DNA from 2 places in the Cytobacillus sp. BC1816 genome. Region 1 is predicted to be linked to the other one. Evidence: a T-box and tRNA genes for the amino acid it is inferred to sense, from the RefSeq annotation. Region 1 holds a T-box; the other holds one or more tRNA genes.
What was found. The T-box of region 1 lies ahead of tyrS (tyrosine--tRNA ligase). A T-box ahead of a tRNA ligase gene usually reads a tRNA of that ligase, here a tRNA-Tyr.
Positions count from the first base shown of each region.

Region 2: it has a tRNA-Tyr gene. The T-box ahead of tyrS (tyrosine--tRNA ligase) is inferred to sense a tRNA for this amino acid. The anticodon was not compared.

Region 1 covers NZ_CP195611.1:4,337,813-4,345,238, forward strand. Annotated here, with positions in the region: gene ACR42H_RS22020 (sensor domain-containing diguanylate cyclase) at 1-1,823, opposite strand, end outside; gene rpsD (30S ribosomal protein S4) at 2,411-3,013, shown strand; gene tyrS (tyrosine--tRNA ligase) at 3,109-4,368, opposite strand; T-box leader at 4,446-4,671, opposite strand; gene ACR42H_RS22035 (transglycosylase domain-containing protein) at 4,830-7,426, shown strand, end outside.
Region 2 covers NZ_CP195611.1:1,172,573-1,179,998, reverse strand. Annotated here, with positions in the region: gene ACR42H_RS06305 (sensor histidine kinase) at 1-91, opposite strand, end outside; gene ACR42H_RS06300 (ABC transporter substrate-binding protein) at 239-1,525, opposite strand; gene ACR42H_RS06295 (carbohydrate ABC transporter permease) at 1,595-2,422, opposite strand; gene ACR42H_RS06290 (carbohydrate ABC transporter permease) at 2,422-3,363, opposite strand; partial or broken gene ACR42H_RS06285 (nuclease-related domain-containing protein) at 3,538-3,651, shown strand; tRNA gene ACR42H_RS06280 (tRNA-Leu) at 3,934-4,015, opposite strand; tRNA gene ACR42H_RS06275 (tRNA-Leu) at 4,039-4,127, opposite strand; tRNA gene ACR42H_RS06270 (tRNA-Cys) at 4,156-4,229, opposite strand; tRNA gene ACR42H_RS06265 (tRNA-Gly) at 4,248-4,322, opposite strand; tRNA gene ACR42H_RS06260 (tRNA-Gln) at 4,327-4,401, opposite strand; tRNA gene ACR42H_RS06255 (tRNA-His) at 4,460-4,535, opposite strand; tRNA gene ACR42H_RS06250 (tRNA-Trp) at 4,547-4,620, opposite strand; tRNA gene ACR42H_RS06245 (tRNA-Tyr) at 4,629-4,712, opposite strand; tRNA gene ACR42H_RS06240 (tRNA-Thr) at 4,729-4,804, opposite strand; tRNA gene ACR42H_RS06235 (tRNA-Phe) at 4,823-4,895, opposite strand; tRNA gene ACR42H_RS06230 (tRNA-Asp) at 4,921-4,997, opposite strand; tRNA gene ACR42H_RS06225 (tRNA-Met) at 5,001-5,074, opposite strand; tRNA gene ACR42H_RS06220 (tRNA-Val) at 5,084-5,159, opposite strand; tRNA gene ACR42H_RS06215 (tRNA-Glu) at 5,164-5,238, opposite strand; tRNA gene ACR42H_RS06210 (tRNA-Ser) at 5,255-5,345, opposite strand; tRNA gene ACR42H_RS06205 (tRNA-Asn) at 5,349-5,423, opposite strand; rRNA gene rrf (5S ribosomal RNA) at 5,444-5,560, opposite strand; rRNA gene ACR42H_RS06195 (23S ribosomal RNA) at 5,748-7,426, opposite strand, start outside.

The DNA of each region.
Region 1 (7,426 bases):
CCTGTATTTTTGGCGGTATATAATGCCCTGTCAGCCCTCTTAAAAAGCGCAGCATATGAATCTTTTTTCCCCCTGCTCCAATACGAAACACCGCATGAAATGGTTACCTGGGGATCTGTGATTTGACATACCTTTCTGACAAGCCGTTCAGCAATAAGTGCTCCCGCAGGCAATGAAACACCGGGCAGGTAAAGAGCCAGCTCCTCTCCGCCCCATCTTGCGCCAATATCAGTGCTGCGGATATTTCTGTTAATTAAATCGGCAACTTGAATAATGATTTCATCGCCAACCTGATGTCCGTATGTATCATTTACCAATTTAAAATCATCTATATCTACAAGCATAAATGTTCCTTCATGATCTTCATTCATGGACTGATGAATCCGATCATCCAGATAATTTCGGGAATATAGCTTCGTTAAGTGATCCGTTACAACCATCTTTTCAAGCTCTTCTCTAAGCATTGAATTGGTAAAGGCGAGCGTGGAATGATGAATCAAAGACTGGAGAAGCTTGAAAGTTTCAAATGAAAAATGATAAGGTGAAGTATGCATGACAAGGGCAAATCCCTTTAATACTCCAGATTGGGTCATTGGAACAGCCATGATCGATTTATAAAAGCTGGCCGTACCCTCGAACTGTAAAGAAAAATCCCCAATAAAAAGAGACTCTTTCTCCTTGATGATCTTTTTCCTTATATACTGAATATAGACTTCTGCCTCTTTGGTTTGAAAAAATTCAGTACTGCCCTGGATTATATTCACATCCGCACTATCAGAAGTTATCAAGATGAAACCCGCTTCTTCAGCATCAAAGGAATGCAGAATCTGATCTGCCATGAAGTTCATGGTTTCTGTCAGGCGCAAATTCGAATTCAGGCGGTGGGAAGTTTCGTTAATTAATTGAAGGTCCGCTATCAATCGCTTGGATTGCTGATAAAGCTGCGCATTCTCCAGTGCACTGCCTGCAGTATTGGCCAGAAGCGTGATAAATTCAATTTCATTTTTAGGGAATATGATGGTATTAGGCGCAATGACCTGAAGCACTCCATAAACCCCCTGCTTCCCTTTTAAAGGGGCATATAAGATAGAGCGCATTTCCTGCAGGGAATCTTCAAATTGAACAGCTCCTGTGACATATGCCTGCATGGCCGCGATGTTTTCGCTGTCATATTCAAGGTCTCTGATGGGCAGATCCCCATGATTATTGTTATCCTGAGACAGCAGAAGATAATAGGTAAAAGTGGGGTACATTTCCTGCAGAGTATAAATAATCTCCCCCAGCACCATATCCATATCCATTGAGGAATGGAATTTCTCCGTAACTCTATACAGCTGTTTATAACGTTTTTCTTCTGATGCAATTTTGGCCAGACTCTGAGCTTTATCAAGAAATTGCCCGCATTCTTCGCTAAGCTCCTGAATTACTTTTTCTGTATAGGAATGAAAACAGCGTGATTCACCTGTTAAAATCATGCATCCCAGCAGCTGGCCTCTCTTTACAAGAGGAATCATTATTTGTTCTTCCTTAATCTCCGTGCTTAAACTCTGCAACTCTCTGTTATTGTTAGCCCATCTTTTTAAATCATTTGAAAAAGCAGGTGAAAGCAAAGCATCCGGGTTCGTGGAAGCTTCTGCAAAAAACTCCTGCTTCCATTCATTAAAGACGTACAGAGTTATATCACCCGCTCCGGTAAGGGCTTTAATGGCAGAGAGCATTTCATTCAGCAATTTTTCATAGTGAAAGAAACCGTTCTCCGTATCGATAATGTCAAAAAATCGGCTTTTTAAATTAAGTATGATTTGGCGTTCAAGTGTATCCATCTTTATTATCACCTATCAAATGTCTCAGATCATGAATCTATAAACCAATAAGGTATATTATAACGAATAAGAATTATTATTTTCGGCATACATGTGGCTATTTCGTTTCAACTTTCCTAAATTCATAACTTTTAATAAAAGTAATTGCAGCAAGAAACACACATTAAAATAAAAAAAGCGAAGCTGCATTCCCTTTAATCTAATAATTCCAATTTTTTCTTTATTATATCATATCTTGCAAGTTGACTCTTTATTAAGTTTTCTAATTTCAAGTGAATTATGGCACAGGACAAAATCTTCGCTTATAATTTAAACATCCTTTAAATATGAAGAAGTAAAAAATAAAATCATCTTGACTTTTATCCTCTAAAAATTATATAATACTCCTTGTGTAAAATATTGCAGCCTATGTGAGCACCTTGATGCACTCATTTTGTTCCTCAACCAGAGTTTTCTGGGGATGGGGTACTGTGTAACCCTCTGCTGCTAGGGCGAAGGTACATGAAAACAAAATGGACATGATTGTTGTGCGCATCTGTTTCTGTTTTTATTTTACCCAAATAAAAACACAAAAGGAGGAGTCTTAAATGGCTCGTTATACTGGTCCAAGCTGGAAATTATCCCGTCGTCTTGGAATCTCTCTAAGCGGAACTGGTAAAGAATTAGAAAAGCGTCCTTACGCTCCTGGACAACATGGTCCAAACCAGCGCAAAAAATTATCTGAATACGGATTACAATTGCAGGAGAAGCAAAAGCTTCGTCATATGTACGGAGTAAATGAGCGTCAATTCCGCAATTTATTCGATAAAGCTGGCAAAATGCCTGGTAAGCACGGTGAAAACTTCATGATTCTTCTTGAATCACGCCTTGACAACGTGGTTTACCGTTTGGGTCTTGCACGCACTCGCCGTCAAGCTCGCCAGCTAGTTAACCATGGTCATATCATGGTTGATGGATCTCGCGTTGATATTCCATCATACCGCGTAGCACCTGGTCAAACAATTACACTTCGCGAAAAATCTCGCAGCCTTGACATCGTTAAAGAAGCGATCGAAGTTAACAACTTTGTACCTGACTTCGTATCTTTCGATGCAGACAAGCTAGAAGGAACTTTCACTCGCATGCCAGAGCGTTCTGAACTTCCAGCTGAAATCAACGAATCTCTAATCGTTGAATTCTACTCTCGTTAATAATTTAAAAACTGCCGATGCATTTCGGCAGTTTTTTTGTTGTCCGGAAAACGCTGAGATAACTTAAATCCCTCCGTTACAGGAGGGATTTTAAGTTAGTATTTAATTAGGAAATATTTCTTCTTTCCGCGGCGAATGACAGTAAATTGGCCTTCAATCTTGTCCTTATCAGAAAGAGTGTAGTCAAGCTCAGTTATGCGTTCACCATTTACTGAAACAGCGCCATTCGTCACATCTTCACGTGCCTGGCGTTTGGATGGGGAGATTTTGGCAGCAACAAGCAAATCAACGATCCCCAATTCTTCGCCTTCAGAATGCTCATAAGATGGAACATCCTTAAAGCCTTGTTTAATCTCTGAAGCAGAAAGGTTTTTAATTTCTCCGCTGAATAACGCTGCTGTAATCTTGATAGCCTGTTCCAATGCTTCATCCCCATGAATCAGGCGTGTCATTTCTTCAGCAAGTGTTTTTTGGGCTTTGCGGAGATGCGGTTCTTCCTGAACAGCTTTTTCAAGGCCTTCAATTTCTTCACGGGATAAGAATGTAAAGAACTTAAGGTATTTGATTACATCCGCATCTGCTGTGTTAATCCAGAACTGGTAAAACTCATAAGGAGATGTTTTCTCCGGGTCAAGCCAGATTGCTCCGCTTTCCGTTTTGCCGAATTTTGTTCCATCCGCTTTCGTAACCAAAGGTATGGTCAGGCCGTATGCCTTGGACCCTTCAGGCGCCATTTTGCGGATGAGCTCCAGGCCTGTTGTGATATTCCCCCATTGGTCGCTTCCGCCAATCTGCATTTTGCAGTTATGGTTCTCATATAAATGAAGGAAATCCATGGCCTGCAGGATCGTGTAAGTAAATTCAGTAAAGGAAATTCCCGTTTCCAGTCTGGAGGAAATGGTGTCTTTAGCGAGCATGTAATTGACTCCGACATGTTTCCCGTAATCACGCAGGAATGTAACAATATCCATGGAGCCTGCCCAATCATAGTTGTTAACCATGATTGCACCATTTTCACTTTCAAAGTCAAAAATTCTTTTTAGCTGGTTCTTTATGCAATCCACATTATGCTGTACAGTTTCCAGCGTCTGCAGGTTCCGCTCTTCGCTTTTACCGCTTGGATCTCCAATCAGGCCAGTGGCTCCGCCTACTAGAACGATTGGACGATGGCCTTCCTTTTGAAAGCGCCTTAATGTTAAAAACGGCAGCAGATGCCCGATGTGCATGCTGTCAGCTGTTGGGTCTACACCACAGTATAAAGAGATTGCTTCTTTTCCGAGTGTGTTCTCAATGCCCTCTTCATCTGTCTGCTGGTAAACAATCCCTCTCCATTGCAAATCTTCAAGTAAACTCATCTTAACTCCTCCTAATTAACGGCTATTTTCAAGGCATTAACAGGGTATCACCCATACAAAAAACGCCCCTGCAAATATGCAGGGACGCATGATCATTTTTGCGCGGTACCACCCAAATTGAGGACAGCTGTCCTCCACTCTTTCAGAATAACGGATAATCCGTCCACTGCTATAACTGCTGGGCAGGTTGACAGTGAAAGCTCAGGGAGGTAATTCATCCTTCTATTTGTACCGGCTCGCAGCGAACGCCGGCTTTCTGAAACAGGGATAGAAGCATTACTGGATTCCCATCAATGCCTGTAAAATATTTTAACGTCTAAGATAAAACATTTTTATCATAAAAATCAGCCAAATGTCAAATGCCTATGCGAAAAAAGGAAATTTCAGATAAATGGCGAACCTTGTCATATTACTATGTCGCAATATGCTATAATAGATGTGATTTTAGGGGGATTGATACGATGAAAGAAAAGTTTCAGATGTTATTTGACAAATTGAGGCAAACTCCGGGCCTTTTCGGGAATAAAAAAGCAGCTAAAGGAGCGAGTATAACGTACCAGGTTATCTGGAATCTTACTTTGCTTTTTATCATACTGGCTGTTATTGGCGGTGCGTTCGCGGGAGGACTGGGAGCTGGTTATTTCGCGTCGCTGGTAAAGGATGAACCCATCCGATCCTATGCAAGCATGAAAAAAGATATTTATGACTATGAAGAGACATCGCAAATATACTTTGCAAATAACGTATATTTAGGAAAACTGAGAACAGACCTTGAACGTGAGGAAGTCAAGCTTGATGAGGTTTCGGAACACTTAATTAACGCAGTTGTGGCTACTGAAGATGAATATTTCTACGAGCATGACGGAGTAGTGCCAAAAGCGATTATGCGCGCATTGTTCCAGGAAGTAACTAATTCATCTGTTCAATCCGGCGGAAGTACACTTACACAGCAGCTGATAAAAAACCAAATCTTAACGAATGAAGTCTCTTTCGAGCGGAAAGCAAAAGAGATCCTGCTTGCTTTGCGACTGGAGAAATTCTTTGATAAAAAAGAGATATTGGAAGCATATCTGAATGTATCTACCTTTGGAAGAAATGCATCCGGACGTAATATTGCCGGAGTTGAAGCAGCTGCCAAAGGCATTTTTGGGGTGAGTGCAAAAGAATTAACCTTGCCTCAGGCCGCATTCATAGCGGGGCTGCCGCAGAGTCCATTCGGCTACACTCCTTTTACAAGGGAGGGAACGGTCAAAGAGAATCTGGAACCAGGCTTCTCCAGAATGAAAACCGTTCTGAAAAGAATGTATGACGACGGAAAGATTGACCAGAAGCAATACGAAGAAGCTCTGGCTTACGACCTGACCAAGGATTTCACTACACCTTCAGAAAGCCCCTTGGAAAAGTATCCATATTTGACGTATGAAATTGAAGAGCGTGCAGTAAACATCATGACTAAAATTCTCGCAAAAAATGATGGATACGAAGAGCAGGACTTAAAAGAGGATGACGAGCTCCGAGAGGAATACAGGACTCTGGCAGACCGGACGATCCGCCAGAATGGCTTCCAGATCCATTCGACGATCAACAAAGATATTTATGATAAAATGCAGCAGGTGAAAAATAACTACCCTTATTATGGGCCAGACAAACCTGAGACGATCAAGGACCCAGAAACCGGCGAAGATAAGCAAATCATGGAGCCCGTAGAGGTTGGAGCCATTTTAATTGAAAATAAAACCGGTAAAATCATCAGCTTTGTCGGCGGACGCGATCACAAACGCGAGCAGCTGAATCATGCTACAAGCGCTCTAAGACAAAATGGTTCAACCATGAAGCCGCTTTTAGTCTATGCTCCAGCAATGGAACTTGGAAAAGCAGCACCCGGGACCATTCTGCCTGATGTGCCGCTATATCTAAGCCCAGGATTAAATAGGCCTTGGCCAAAGAACTATACGAATACCTATAGCGGGCTCGTATCAGCCAGACAAGCACTTAAGCATTCATACAATGTCCCAGCTGTAAAGCTTTATAAGGATATAGTCGGACAGCGGCCTGCCGCTTACCTGGAAAAGATGGGCTTTACCTCTCTGATCGGTCCTGACTATACAAACTTGTCTACATCCATTGGTTCTTTGGAATATGGGGTAACTGTTGAAGAAAATACGAATGCCTTTACTACATTTGCCAACGGCGGGAAGTTTATTGACGCCTATATGATTGAAAAAATCACAGACAAAGACGGGAACATAATATTCCAGAATAAATCCGAGCCTGTTGATGTATTCAGTCCGCAGACAGCATACCTTACAATCGATATGATGAGAGACGTTATTAACAGCGGAACTGCCACATCGATTAAGAGCAGATTGAAGTTCAGTTCCGACTGGGCAGGGAAAACCGGTACTGGTACTGAATTCATAGATGCATGGTTCGTGGCATCCAACCCGAATGTCACTTTCGGCATATGGTCAGGATATGATACGCCTAAATCATTAAAAGCCCCTGGACCGTTAAGCTATAGTTTGCGCAATAACTATCTCTGGGCGGATTTGATGAATGCAGCATATGACGTCGCACCTGACCTTGTTAATCCGAGCGATAGCTTTAAAATGCCGGGCGGAATCGTAAGGCGTTCGTTCTGCGCCATTTCAGGCCTTCTGCCTTCAGAGGCATGTTCTAAAGCTGGCCTAGTCGAGACTGATTTATTCAATGCCAAATTTGTCCCAACAAAAGTTGATGATAGCCTTGGCAATGGAAAACTTGTACGAATTGGCGATAAAAAATATATGGCACTTGATTCAACACCACAAGAGTTTACTGAACCTGGAATGGTAGTAAATCCGGATTATATTCAAAAACTTTTCGGCATTAAAGCAAATCTAAGTACTCTAATTCCGAATAAAGAACGCTGGAAGAGTATTCTGACAAGTGCAGATCAGCTCAAAGACAATGGCAAAGCACCAGCGGCCCCAAGTATAAAAGCTTCAGGCCAAACCATTACGTGGGGAGCACATCCTGAAAAAGATGTCATTGGCTATCGCGTTTACAGCGGAGGTAA
Region 2 (7,426 bases), 2.2 Mb from region 1:
AATAAGTGATGATTATAGACGCCCCAAATGGAACGATCGTGGCTACCATCAATAGAACAATCAGTTTATTTCTAATGCTCTTTTTGAACATTTACATCCCCCGCTGCTTTGTCTTTTACAATAGTATAAAGCGAACTTCCCTTTTTGGGGATGCCTTTTTGTTATGGGGTTTTGCATATAATTAAAATATAAAACAGAAAGCATATCTTCCGCAGACATGCTTCCTGTTTAACCAAATTTATTTCAGATTATCCCAGGATGCCTGGAAGCGTTCTACGACCGTATCATAGTCAATCTTTCCTGCAGCGTATTCCTGGATTGTTGCAGCAAACTCTTTATTTGCACCATCCGGCCACCTGAACCATGTCCAAGGAACGGTTTTCTCTTCCTTAGAATACTCAAGAATATGCTGTCCAAGCGGGCCTAAACCGGTTGGTTCTATATTGTCGAAGGCAGGAATGAACGCAAACTCTTCTGTGATATAACGCTTTCCTGTTTCAGAAGAAACCATCCAGTCAAGGAATAATTTTGCTTCTTCAAGATGCTCTGAATTTTTATTAAGAACCCAGTTGTTCGGAACGCCTACCGGTAAACGGTCTGCTTCAGCCTCATCATCAGTAAGCGGAATTGGCAGGAATCCCATATTAATTTCAGGGTTGATTTCAAGAATCATGTTTTCTGTCCAGTTCCCCTGCTGAAGCATTGCTGTATTGCCGGATGCAAATAGCGTTACTTGCGTATTATAATCTGTTGTTAATGGATTATCATTTCCAAAGTTTATTTCAGTATCAAGCACTTCTTTGAACTCTTTAAATTTATCATTGCCAGTAATTTTTTCAGATCCGCTGTATAAGCCCTCAATAAATGCCACCGGATCTTCCTGCTGTGCAAATGGAATATTTAGTAAATGCTGGCCAATGACCCACCACTCTCCATAACCGGCAGAGAAAGGAGTAATTCCTTTATCTTTTAGTTTTTCAGAAGCATCCTTCAGTTCAGAAATCGTATTAGGTGGTTCAGTGATGCCTGCTTCTTCAAATAAATCCTTATTATAAATGAAACCGTATCCTTCAAGGTTTACAGGCATTCCATAAAGTTTGCCGTCTGTATCAGTCATTGGAACTTTTCCAATTGGAAGCACATGCTCTGCCCAAGGCTCATTCGAAAGATCTGCAAGATGCTCTTTCCAAAGCTCCAATTCTTTAAATCCGCCATTGTTAAAAATGTCAGGCTGTTCGCCGGATGCAAACTTTGCTTTTAATGCAGCACCATAATCAGCACCGCCGCCGACTGATTCAAGCTTTACTTTAATATTCGGATGCTCTTTTTCGAATTCACCGATCATTGCCTGAAGCTGATCGGCAATCTCCACTTTAAACTGGAACAAATTCAATGTTACCACTTCATCATCATTATTTGAATCATCCTTTGGCTTTTCATCCCCTGAAGAGCTGGAAGAAGAACAGCCCGCCATAATGCCCGCCATCAGAACCAATGACAGCAGTAATAGAGCAAAGCGTTTCATTTTGTTTCCCCCCTGAATAATTTTTTATATAAACTTTAACAGCCCATATGGCCGCAAAAGTCTCTATAACTACTTGATGGAACCTTGTGCAATGCCTTTAATAATATGCCTCTGCAGAAACAGGAAGAAAATAACAACAGGTGTAATGCCCATCACAAGGGCGGCCAGTCCCATGTCCCATTGCTTTGTATATTGTGCAAAGAATGAACTTGTGGCCAAAGGAATCGTCCTTAGTTCTGCATCCTGAAGCACAAGAAGTGGCAGAAGATAATCATTCCAGATCCATAATGTATTTAAAATAATAACCGTTACAGTGATTGGCTTTAGAAGCGGAAAAACAATTCTCCAAAAGACCCCAAACTGGCTGCACCCATCAATTCGGGCCGATTCTTCTATCTCTATTGGAACTGTTTTAATAAATCCGTGATACAGGAAAAGCGATAATGGTACACCAAAGCCAAAATACATAATGATGAGACCAGGTATGCTGTTTGTCAGATTCAGCGTGCCTCCCAGCTTCATCAGCGGTATCATGACCGTCTGGAAAGGAATAACCATCGCAGATACAAATAACGCAAACAGGATTTTGCTGAATTTCCCCGGGGTTCGGACCATCTTCCAGGCAGCCATGGAACTAATGACAACCAGTCCAATATTGCTGATCACCGTAATTATAAGCGAATTCCAGAAGGCCCGCGGGAAATTAATAATATCCCATACCTTCAAGTAATTGGAGAATAAAAACTCCTGCGGCCACGCTGCAGCATCAATCAAAATATCTGCAAAACCTTTTACAGAATTGATGATCACGAAATAAAAAGGTATGAGGAATATGATTCCTAATACGATTCCGATAATCTCGAGCAGAAACGTAACCTTCGTATATCTGGGACTCATTAGGCCTCAACCTCCCTTTTCTTGGTCATCATAACCTGAACCGTTGTAAAAATTGCTACAACAAGGAAGAACAAAATGGATTTCGCGGTACCCAGACCATACCGGTTATTCTGGAATGCTTCCTGATAAATATTAATTGCAACAGATTGTGTTGAATTAAATGGACCTCCGCCTGTCAGTGAAATATTCAGGTCGAAAATCTTAAATGCCATTGAAATAGTTAAAAAGAAACAAATCGTAAACGCCGGCAAAATAAGAGGAATAATAATTTTCGTCAGAAGTGTCCAGCTTGATGCCCCATCGATCCTGGCGGCCTCCAGCAATGTCTGATCAACCCCCTGCAGCGCTGCAATATAAATAACCATCATATATCCGCTGATCTGCCAGGCAAACACAATTACAATTCCCCAGAATGCTGTTGACTCATCCCCAAGCCATGGCAGCTTAAATACGGATAGATCTGTAAGATTTCCAATTGCAGCAAACCCTTTTACAAAAATAAACTGCCAGATGAACCCAAGCAATAATCCCCCGATAACATTAGGAATGAAGAACACAGTCCGCAATAAATTTCTGGACTTCAATGCTGCGTTCAATAATAATGCAAGCCCAAAACCTAGTAAATTACTAATAATAACCGAGGCTAACATAAACTTGGTAGTAAAAATGAAGGAATCAAAAAACTTGGGATCATTTTTAAAGATCTTTATATAATTTTCAAGTCCGACCCACTCAACTACAGAACTGACACCATTCCAGGAAGTAAAAGAATAATAAATTCCCATCAAAAAAGGAATGATTTGAATCACCAGGAAAAAAATCAATGCCGGTCCTACAAATGCGCTGTATGTTAGCATTTTTTTCAGATTTGCTTTTTTCCTGGATACTGTTTTAACCTCTGAATTGACTGCTGCTTCCCCGACTTCAATCTTTGTCTCCAAATCTCTTCACCGCCCCCTCATCTCTTGCAAACGCTTTCCTACATTATATTTGAAACCGTTTGCATATATAGGTGACTGGATTGACTAAAATGGTGCAATATTTTGACTTCTTTAAAAGGATTAGCTTGTGGAAATGGAAAACATTGCATAGAATGAAGCTATCTTGAACATAGAGATGTGGGCTTTTTCCAAATAGATTCATTATTAATCACTGGAGGCTGCATCTACATTTTTGAAGTCAAGAATTATGAGGGAGACTTTTATATCGAACAGGACAGATGGTATACAGCACCATCCTAATAAAAGTTGTTTCAATGCAGGGTTCCGAAAGATTCAGAGGGTGGTTTCGAGAGGGGGTTCTTAACTGTTCGGAAGGTTCCTATGAAACAAGATAAACCAGGTTTGAATTACTAAAGTAAGCAACAGATGTGTGTTACGTCCAAGATAGATAATATTACATCACAATCAGCAGAATGGCTGCATTGATATTTGCTATCCGCTTTAAAAATTTGCACAGATATTAATTAAACAACAAAAAAAGATTTCCCTATTGGGAAACCTCTTTTTAGATACCGGTGGTCGGGGTCGAACCGACACTCCAGAAGGAACACGATTTTGAGTCGTGCGCGTCTGCCAATTCCGCCACACCGGCATATTAAAATGTAGTAAATCTTGTGGTGCCGAGGACCGGAATCGAACCGGTACGGTAGTCACCTACCGCAGGATTTTAAGTCCTGTGCGTCTGCCAGTTCCGCCACCCCGGCGTATATCAGCGAATCAAGATTTAGATTATGGAGGCGGCAACCGGATTCGAACCGGTGGTAAAGGTTTTGCAGACCTCTGCCTTACCACTTGGCTATGCCGCCATAAAATGAAGTTTATTCTGGAGCGGAAGACGGGATTCGAACCCGCGACCCTCACCTTGGCAAGGTGATGTTCTACCACTGAACTACTTCCGCAAAATGGCTGGGCTAGCAGGATTCGAACCTGCGAGTGACGGAGTCAAAGTCCGGTGCCTTACCGCTTGGCTATAGCCCATTGATAGTTCATATCACATTTATATGAGAGTTATACTCGTACTGTTACTATAAATTTATGGGGCGACTGATGGGAATCGAACCCACGAGTGTCGGAGCCACAATCCGATGCGTTAACCACTTCGCCACAGCCGCCATTATAATATTGGCAGGGGTAGTAGGAATCGAACCCACATCAAAGGTTTTGGAGACCTTCGTTTTACCATTAAACTATACCCCTATATAAATTGGTGGAGGGGGGCAGATTCGAACTGCCGAACCCGAAGGAGCGGATTTACAGTCCGCCGCGTTTAGCCACTTCGCTACCCCTCCATATTAGCATAAAGAATGGTGCCGGCAAGAGGACTTGAACCCCCAACCTACTGATTACAAGTCAGTTGCTCTACCAATTGAGCTACACCGGCAAATCAATTCAGTAAAGGTGGCTCAGGACGGAATCGAACCGCCGACACAAGGATTTTCAGTCCTTTGCTCTACCGACTGAGCTACTGAGCCACATATTATTTACTTTTTGTAAAAATGGCGGTCCGGACGGGACTCGAACCCGCGACCTCCTGCGTGACAGGCAGGCATTCTAACCAACTGAACTACCGGACCAGATTGCGGGGGCAGGATTTGAACCTGCGACCTTCGGGTTATGAGCCCGACGAGCTACCGGACTGCTCCACCCCGCGACAATAATATGGTGGAGGATGACGGGATCGAACCGCCGACCCTCTGCTTGTAAGGCAGATGCTCTCCCAGCTGAGCTAATCCTCCAAAATGGTGACCCCTACGGGATTCGAACCCGTGTTACCGCCGTGAAAGGGCGGTGTCTTAACCGCTTGACCAAGGGGCCAATATAGAAATTATAATGGCGGAGAGCAAGGGATTTGAACCCTTGATACGCGGTTAGCGTATACACGATTTCCAATCGTGCTCCTTCGGCCACTCGGACAGCTCTCCATTTGGCTCCGCAGGTAGGATTCGAACCTACGACCGTTCGGTTAACAGCCGAATGCTCTACCACTGAGCTACTGCGGAATAATGATATTTGTAAAACAGCCCGGCAGCGTCCTACTCTCACAAGGGGACAGCCCCTAACTACCATTGGCGCTGAGAAGCTTAACTTCCGTGTTCGGTATGGGAACGGGTGTGACCTTCTCGCCATCGCCACCAGACTATTTTTTCAAAGACAAGTATTATTATACCGTCTTTTTATCATTTTTCAAGAGGAAATTTACTTTTTTTCGTTCCCTCAAAACTAGATAATGCATGAAGAAGCATTTGCCGAGTATTCACCAATGACTTGTCTAGCTTCGGCTCCTAACTTCTCTCGAAGTTGAACAGTCGCCTCCGCTTTTCGTTTTGGTTAAGTCCTCGATCGATTAGTATCAGTCAGCTCCACATGTCGCCACGCTTCCACCTCTGACCTATCAACCTGATCATCTTTCAGGGATCTTACTAGCTTGACGCTATGGGAAATCTCATCTCGAGGGGGGCTTCATGCTTAGATGCTTTCAGCACTTATCCCTTCCGCACATAGCTACCCAGCGATGCCTTTGGCAAGACAACTGGTACACCAGCGGTGCGTCCATCCCGGTCCTCTCGTACTAAGGACAGCTCCTCTCAAATTTCCTGCGCCCACGACGGATAGGGACCGAACTGTCTCACGACGTTCTGAACCCAGCTCGCGTACCGCTTTAATGGGCGAACAGCCCAACCCTTGGGACCGACTACAGCCCCAGGATGCGATGAGCCGACATCGAGGTGCCAAACCTCCCCGTCGATGTGGACTCTTGGGGGAGATAAGCCTGTTATCCCCGGGGTAGCTTTTATCCGTTGAGCGATGGCCCTTCCATGCGGAACCACCGGATCACTAAGCCCGACTTTCGTCCCTGCTCGACTTGTAGGTCTCGCAGTCAAGCTCCCTTGTGCCTTTACACTCTGCGAATGATTTCCAACCATTCTGAGGGAACCTTTGGGCGCCTCCGTTACTTTTTAGGAGGCGACCGCCCCAGTCAAACTGCCCACCTGACACTGTCTCCCGCCCCGATAAGGGGCGCGGGTTAGAATTTCAATACAGCCAGGGTAGTATCCCACCGACGCCTCCACCGAAGCTAGCGCTCCGGCTTCTCAGGCTCCTACCTATCCTGTACAAGCTGTACCAAAATTCAATATCAGGCTACAGTAAAGCTCCACGGGGTCTTTCCGTCCTGTCGCGGGTAACCTGCATCTTCACAGGTACTATAATTTCACCGAGTCTCTCGTTGAGACAGTGCCCAGATCGTTACGCCTTTCGTGCGGGTCGGAACTTACCCGACAAGGAATTTCGCTACCTTAGGACCGTTATAGTTACGGCCGCCGTTTACTGGGGCTTCGATTCAAAGCTTCGCTTGCGCTAACCTCTCCTCTTAACCTTCCAGCACCGGGCAGGCGTCAGCCCCTATACTTCGCCTTGCGGCTTCGCAGAGACCTGTGTTTTTGCTAAACAGTCGCCTGGGCCTATTCACTGCGGCTCATCAGGGCTATTCACCCTAATGAGCACCCCTTCTCCCGAAGTTACGGGGTCATTTTGCCGAGTTCCTTAACGAGAGTTCTCTCGCTCACCTTAGGATTCTCTCCTCGCCTACCTGTGTCGGTTTGCGGTACGGGCACCTTTTCCCTCGCTAGAGGCTTTTCTTGGCAGTGTGGAATCAGGAACTTCGGTACTAAATTTCCCTCGCCGTCACAGCTCAGCCTATGTGGTAACGGGATTTGCCTCGTTACCGGCCTAACTGCTTGGACGCGCTAATCCAGCAGCGCGCTTACCCTATCCTCCTGCGTCCCCCCATTGCTCAAACGGTAAAGAGGTGGTACAGGAATATCAACCTGTTGTCCATCGCCTACGCTTTTCAGCCTCGGCTTAGGTCCCGACTAACCCTGAGCGGACGAGCCTTCCTCAGGAAACCTTAGGCATTCGGTGGATGGGATTCTCACCCATCTTTCGCTACTCATACCGGCATTCTCACTTCTAAGCGCTCCACGGGTCCTTGCGATCCCGCTTC